DNA from 3 places in the Streptomyces sp. NPDC052012 genome. Region 3 is predicted to be linked to each of the others. Evidence: riboswitches for the same ligand, from Rfam matches in the RefSeq annotation. Region 3 holds a riboswitch; each other region holds the start of a gene.

Region 1 (2,255 bases), on a different contig from region 3:
GCGTGTGGCCCGCGCAGGTGCTCGGCACGTACTGCCTCGGCGGCACCCTCACCTCCCGCCTGGACCGCGTGCTGCGCGAGGAGAAGGGCTACACCTACGGCGTACGGGCGTTCACGCAGGTGCTCAGGTCCGCACCGGACGGCACGGGTGCGGCCATGCTCGCCATCAGCGGCTCCGTGGACACCCCGAACACCGGACCCGCCCTGCAGGACCTGTGGACGGTGCTGCGCACGCTCGCCGCGGAGGGGCTCACCGACGCCGAGCGGGACGTCGCCGTGCAGAATCTGGTCGGCGTGGCGCCGCTCAAGTACGAGACCGCGGCGGCCGTCGCGAGCACCCTGGCCGACCAGGTCGAACAGCACCTGCCCGACGACTACCAGGCCGAGCTGTACCGGCAGTTGGCCGCGACCGGCACGGTGGAGGCCACCGCGGCGGTCGTCAACGCCTTCCCGGTGGACCGCCTGGTGACCGTCCTCGTCGGTGACGCGGCGCAGATCAAGGCCCCGGTGGAGGCCCTCGGCATCGGTGAAGTCACCGTCGTGGCGGCCGAGTAGACGACGGGACCGGACCCGGCTCGGCACACCCGCGTGTGAGGCCCTGGTGACGCGAAAGTCACCAGGGCCTGCTTATGTCCGAATTGGGGCGGAGGTTGCCTGTCTGCCCTGTGGGATGCGCTACAAAAACCGGTATCCGTTTGGGAATTGAAAGACGCCCCGTTTAGCGTCGTCCGGGCTGTTCGTCAGGCAGTGCGCCGCACCCGCGGCACCGGACAGTCATCGCCGAGTCCCCGTACGGCGCGAGCCAGGGGAGCCGGGGACCCATACGCAGTCCCTGGGGTGAATCGGGCGCCCGCGCGCACCGCGAGGGGGTCCGTAGGAGACCTTCCTGCTCCGAACCCGTCAGCTAACCCGGTAGGCGAGAGGGAAGGAAAGGACCAGCCTGTACATGGCGTTCACCCGCGCCACGGGGAAGCACCGTCGTCCCAGCCGGATCCAGCGCGGCACCGCGCGTGCGGCGGGCGTAGCGGCCCTCACCACCACCGGCGTCGTCGGCTCTCTCGCCGCCCCCGCGCTCGCCGCCGAGCCCGCCGCCGCACAGACCGGCCTCACCCCCGTCATCACCATGGGCGACGCGGTCGCCGACCGGATCGACGCCCAGGCGGCCGCCCAGCACGAGGCCGCGCGTGAGGCCGCGGAGGCGGCCGCGCGGAAGGCCGCCGAGGAGGCGGCCCGCGAGAAGGCGGCCGAGGAGGCCGCGAAGGCCCGCGCCGAGAAGGAGCGCGCCGCGCGTGAGGCCGAGCGCAAGCGCCTGAACACCTTCGTCTCCCCGATACCCGGCTCCTACGTCTCGACCGGCTACAAGGCCGGCGGCGCCGTCTGGTCGTCCGGCAGCCACACCGGTGTCGACTTCCACGCCGCGAGCGGCACGCCCGTCCAGTCGGTCGGCACGGGCACCGTCGTGGAGGCCGGCTGGGGCGGGGCGTACGGCAACCAGGTCGTCATCAAGATGAACGACGGCACCTACACCCAGTACGGCCACCTGTCCTCCATCGGCGTCTCGGTCGGCCAGCAGGTCACCCCGGGCCAGCAGATCGGCCACTCCGGCGCCACCGGCAACGTCACCGGCGCGCATCTGCACTTCGAGGCCCGGACGAGCGCCGAGTACGGCTCCGACATCGACCCCGTCGCCTACCTCCGCGCGCACGGCGTGAACCTCTGAGGCGCGCAACGGCGTGATCCTCTGAGGACGCGCCGACCTCCCCCCCGTGGCCCCGGCTCCCCGAGCCGGGGCTTTCGGCGTCCGAAGGGGCCGGTTGTCCAAAAAACAAGTATGGATTCCGGCCCGCCGTCGGAAATTCCTCCGGATTGCAATAGAGTCACGGAACAACACGTCCATCGTCGACGTTTCACGGGGATTAAGCCGGAGGTCGGTCATGCGTATTCCCGCGCACTCGGTGTGCACGGCGATCCGGGACGACATCGTCGCCGGTGTCTACGAGCGCGGCAGCCGGCTCACCGAGGAACTCCTCGCCCGGCGCTACGGCGTCTCCCGCGTCCCCGTCCGCGAGGCGCTGCGCACCCTGGAGGCCGAGGGCTTCGTGGTGACGCGGCGGCACGCGGGCGCGTGCGTGGCGGAGCCCACCGAGCAGGAGGCCGCCGATCTGCTGGAGATGCGCCTGCTCCTGGAGCCGCTGGGCGCCGCCCGCGCCGCCCAGCGCCGCACGGACGCCCATCTGAAGGTGCTGCGCGGGCTGG
Region 2 (2,255 bases), on a different contig from region 3:
GCGTCAGGCAGGGCGTACCACGCTGTGGATCGAGGACGCGCCGTCGTAGTAGATCGACTCCTCGCGCACGTACGTGCCCGGCTTCGGGGCGTGGATCATCATGCCGTTGCCGATGTAGATGCCCACGTGGGTGATGTCGTCGTAGAAGAAGACGAGGTCACCGGGCTGCGCCTGGGACACCGGGACCGTCGTGCCGGCGTCGACCTGGTCGTAGGTGGTGCGCGGGATGGTCACCCCGGCGGCCTTCCAGGCGGCCTGGGTCAGACCTGAGCAGTCGTAGGAGCCGGGGCCGGTGGCGCCCCAGACGTACGGCTTGCCGATCTGCGCGCGGGCGAAGGCGAGGGCCTTCTCGGCCTTGACGGAGTACGACGAGTCCGCCGCGGGCGGCGTGGTGGTGCCGGCGGAACCGGACGAGCCGCCGCTCTCCTGCTGAGACGCCTCCTGCTGGGCCGCCTCCTGCTGGGCCTCGCGCTGCTCCTCCTGCTGCCGGGCGAGCTCGGCGGCCTTGCGGGCGGCCTCCTCCTGCTTCTTCTTCTCGATCGCCGCGAGCCGCGCCTTCTCCTCGGCGGTCAGCTTCGACATCAGCTCACGCGCGTCGGCGAGCTTCTTCTGGACCGTGGCCTTGGCGGTCCTCAGGTCGCTCTGCGACTCGGTGAGCGTCTCGAGGCTCTCGGTGGCCTCCTTGCGCTTCTTCATCGTCTCGGACTGCTGCGTGACGTAGTCGTCGACCGCTTCCTTCTGGCGGCCGGTCATCCGGCTCATCAGATGGTTCTGGTCGAAGACGTCCTGCGGCGAGTCCGCGAGCAGGAAGGTCGCGGTGTTCGACACACCGGCGCCGGTGCGGTACTGGGCGGCGGCGTAGGAACCCAGCTCCTCCCGCGCCTCGTTGAGCTTCTGGGTGCGCTGGGCGACGTCGTCGAGGAGGGTGTCGACGCGCTTGCGCTGCTTCGCGGTCTTCTCCTTGGCCGCGTTGTACTTCTCGGTCGCCGACTCCGCCTGCCGGTACAGGTCGTCGACCTTCTTCTCGACCTCTTCGAGGCTCGGCTTGTCGTCCGAGGGGGCGGCGTCCGCCGTCTGGGACAGCAGGGCCACGGAGGTCAGGGCCGCCGTGGCGAGGGCGGGGGTGCGTATGCCTGCCACGCGCGTGCCGGGGGTGCGTGACTTGCGGTGCGACGCCAAGGGAGGCGACTCCTTCCGTGTTCCGCCTACCGGGTTAGCTGTCGGGTTCGGGCGGTTGGTGCTTCGGAAGGGTTGCCCTACGGCCGCTCCGCGCGGGAGTGAGCCGATTCACCCCAGGTCTCGGTCGGGTCCCCGGCTCCGGCTGCCGCGGGCGGCAGTGACGGACTCGGCGGAGGCCGTGCGGCCCGGCGAGGTTCGCCGGTGGGGGTCGTACGGCCCGCCCGCACCGTAGCCAACTGGTGTGGCCCCTGTGAAGGTTGGTGGGTGATATGCCCGATACATTTTCGTGACCTGATGACGCGGGTCACACAGGGTGCATGTGTGCTGCACGGGTCGTGCCGGAAGGCGAGGCGTGCGCGGGAGGGTCGCCGAATCCGGGGATGTTCCCAGGGCGGCCCCGGGCTGTCGGTGGTGCGCCCTAGACTCGGAGAGCGATGAGCAGCCTCTTTGACGACAGCTTCCTGGCGAACCTCCAGGCCCAGCGGGGCCCCGCGGACGAGCCGCCGCCACCACCCGAGGACGATCACGTACCGGAGCCGATCCCGGACGATCTGTTCGGCGGGAAGTTCGACCTGCCGCCGGAGCGGGAGGCGTACTACCGCGACGGCGCCCCGCGCCCGGTGACGGACTCCGCTGCCCTCCTGGACGGGCTGAACGACAACCAGCGCGCCGCCGTCGTGCACTCCGGCTCCCCGCTGCTCATCGTGGCCGGTGCCGGCTCCGGCAAGACCCGGGTGCTCACCCACCGCATCGCCTATCTGCTCGCGGAGCGGGACGTCCACCCGGGACAGATCCTCGCGATCACCTTCACCAACAAGGCCGCCGGCGAGATGAAGGAGCGCGTCGAGCAGCTCGTCGGCCCGCGCGCCCACGCGATGTGGGTGATGACCTTCCACAGCGCGTGCGTGCGCATCCTGCGCCGGGAGTCCAAGAAGCTCGGCTTCACGTCGTCGTTCTCGATCTACGACGCCGCGGACTCCAAGCGCCTGATGGCCCTGGTCTGCCGTGATCTCGACCTGGACCCCAAGCGTTTCCCGCCGAAGTCCTTCAGCGCCAAGATCAGCAACCTGAAGAAC
Region 3 (2,255 bases):
ACGGCGTTCAGCGTGGGCGCGGTGATCGTCGCGGCCGACGGTACGGAGCTGGCCCGCGGCTGGTCCCGGGAGGGCACCGACCCCGTGGTGCACGCGGAGGAGGCCGCGCTGGCCAAGGTCGACCCCACGGATCCCCGGCTGGCGACCGCGACCGTCTACTCCAGCCTGGAACCCTGCGCCCGCCGGGCGTCCCGGCCCGCGCCCTGCGCCCGGCTGATCCTGGACGCCGGGGTCCGCCGGGTGGTCACGGCCTGGCGCGAGCCGGACACGTTCGTGCCGGGCGCCGACGGCAGCGCCGTACTCAGCGACGGCGGCGCCACGGTGCTCGTCCTGCCCGAGCACGAGGACCGCGCGAAGGCCCCGAACAGCCACCTGTTCTGACCTGCCGCGCGGATGGCGTACACTGGTGTTTACCGACGCGGGGTGGAGCAGCTCGGTAGCTCGCTGGGCTCATAACCCAGAGGTCGCAGGTTCAAATCCTGTCCCCGCTACTGAAGGCCGAGGGCCGGAATCCATGAGATTCCGGCCCTCGGTGTTTTTCCGTGTTCTCCCCCTGCCTGTCACCCCGCGTAATCACTCCGCCTCGCAGCGCATAACAACTGACACACCATCAGAAACATCGGCCTCCATGATGCGAGGTCAACTCGCCCGTTTTCGACCGCCGATGACACTTAAGTCCGCGCGAAAATCGTTAACGATCAAGAGGAACGGCTTGGAATCCGAGCCCCGCGTCTATTAACGTTCGATAACGCAGCGCGGTCGTCCCAGCCGTCACAGAAGTCGGCTCCGTGCGCACGCGCCGAATCCCGTAAGGGAACCGGGGAACCATCACTTGGGGTGAATCGGGCGTATGCCGCCGTGGAGACACGGCTCGTATACGCGCGTAGGAGACCTTCCTGCTCCGAACCCGTCAGCTAACCCGGTAGGCGGAGACGGAAGGAAAGGAGTACGCCCACGTGGCGTCCAACCGGCCTGCCCCCGAGGCCCCGTTCACCCCGAGCGACACGTTCGCCTACGGCGGCACCCGCACCGACGAGGGCCCCTTCGAGGAGTGGAACCCCACCGAGGAGTCCATCCGCCCGGTCCGCGGCCGGCATCGCGTCACCAAGCAGCGCGGCGGGGGACTCGCCCGCAGCTCCACCGTTCTCGGCGTCGGTGTCATAGCCGCCGTCGGCGCCGGCGGTATGGCCAGCGCCCAGACCGGCAAGCCGCCGGTCTCCATCTCCATGCCCGACCTCCCCAACGTGGGTTCCCTCATCTCCGACGAGGAAACCCCGAAGGGTTCCGCCACCCCGCTCAGCAACGTCGGCGTCACGAGCGCCGACACCGAGCAGGGCGCCGCCGACGCCGGTGAGGCCCTGCGCGCCCGGATCATGGCGCAGGTCGAGCAGCAGCAGGACCAGGCCGCGAGCAAGGCCGCGGCCGAGGCCGTCGCCGCCGCCGAGAAGGAGGCCGCCGAGGCCGCCGCCAAGGCGGAGCGGGAGGCCAAGGAGAAGGCCGAGGCCGCCAAGAAGAAGGCGGAGGAGGAGGCCAGGAAGAAGGCCGAGGCCGAGCGTCTCGCCGAGCTGGCCAAGCAGTACGCGCTGCCGACCTCCTCGTACACCATCACCTCGACCTTCGGTCAGGCCGGCGCCTACTGGTCCTCCGGTCAGCACACCGGCCTCGACTTCGCCGCCCCCACGGGCACGCTGATCAAGGCCGTCCACACCGGCACGATCACCTCCGCAGGCTGGGACGGCTCCTACGGCTACAAGACGGTGCTCACCCTCGAGGACGGCACCGAGATCTGGTACGCCCACCAGTCCTCGATCAGCGTCAGCGTCGGCCAGAAGGTCAACACCGGTGATGTGATCGGCCGCGTCGGCTCCACCGGCAACTCCACCGGCGCCCACCTCCACCTGGAGGTCCACCCCGACGGCTCCTCCTCGGGCATCGACCCGCTGGCCTGGCTGCGCAGCAAGGGCCTCACCCCCTGAGCCGCACGGCCGCCTGAAGCGCACCGCCACCCGAACCCCGGCAGTCCCGACGACGCCCCCCCCCGACGTCAGGGCTGCCGGTCGGCGTTCTGCGTTCTGCGTTCGGCGTTCTGCCTTCGGTCACATGCGGTACGGATTGGTGCCATAGCCATAGCCATAGCCATAGCCGTAGCCGTAGCCCGCCCATGTCGGCACCGCCACCGGAACCGGTGGCGCCGTCGCGCGGGCCGCGTACTCCAGGGCGGGCCGCGCCGCCGCGCGACGGTGCCACAGCTCCTG

The links. Region 3 has a riboswitch for cyclic di-AMP ahead of AB0412_RS31390 (M23 family metallopeptidase). Riboswitches for the same ligand answer to the same signal wherever they lie in the genome.
Positions count from the first base shown of each region.
Region 1: another riboswitch for cyclic di-AMP. It lies ahead of AB0412_RS29010 (M23 family metallopeptidase); the one in region 3 lies ahead of AB0412_RS31390 (M23 family metallopeptidase).
Region 2: another riboswitch for cyclic di-AMP. It lies ahead of AB0412_RS31295 (NlpC/P60 family protein); the one in region 3 lies ahead of AB0412_RS31390 (M23 family metallopeptidase).

Region 1 is NZ_JBFAXA010000024.1:8,807-11,061, reverse strand. Features, by position in the region: gene AB0412_RS29015 (pitrilysin family protein) at 1-554, shown strand, start outside; cyclic di-AMP (ydaO/yuaA leader) riboswitch at 768-933, shown strand; gene AB0412_RS29010 (M23 family metallopeptidase) at 946-1,719, shown strand; gene AB0412_RS29005 (GntR family transcriptional regulator) at 1,934-2,255, shown strand, end outside.
Region 2 is NZ_JBFAXA010000028.1:88,859-91,113, reverse strand. Features, by position in the region: gene AB0412_RS31295 (NlpC/P60 family protein) at 4-1,179, opposite strand; cyclic di-AMP (ydaO/yuaA leader) riboswitch at 1,188-1,361, opposite strand; gene pcrA (DNA helicase PcrA) at 1,614-2,255, shown strand, end outside.
Region 3 is NZ_JBFAXA010000029.1:16,728-18,982, reverse strand. Features, by position in the region: gene AB0412_RS31400 (dihydrofolate reductase family protein) at 1-381, shown strand, start outside; tRNA gene AB0412_RS31395 (tRNA-Met) at 418-491, shown strand; cyclic di-AMP (ydaO/yuaA leader) riboswitch at 788-944, shown strand; gene AB0412_RS31390 (M23 family metallopeptidase) at 957-1,976, shown strand; gene AB0412_RS31385 (PrsW family intramembrane metalloprotease) at 2,097-2,255, opposite strand, start outside.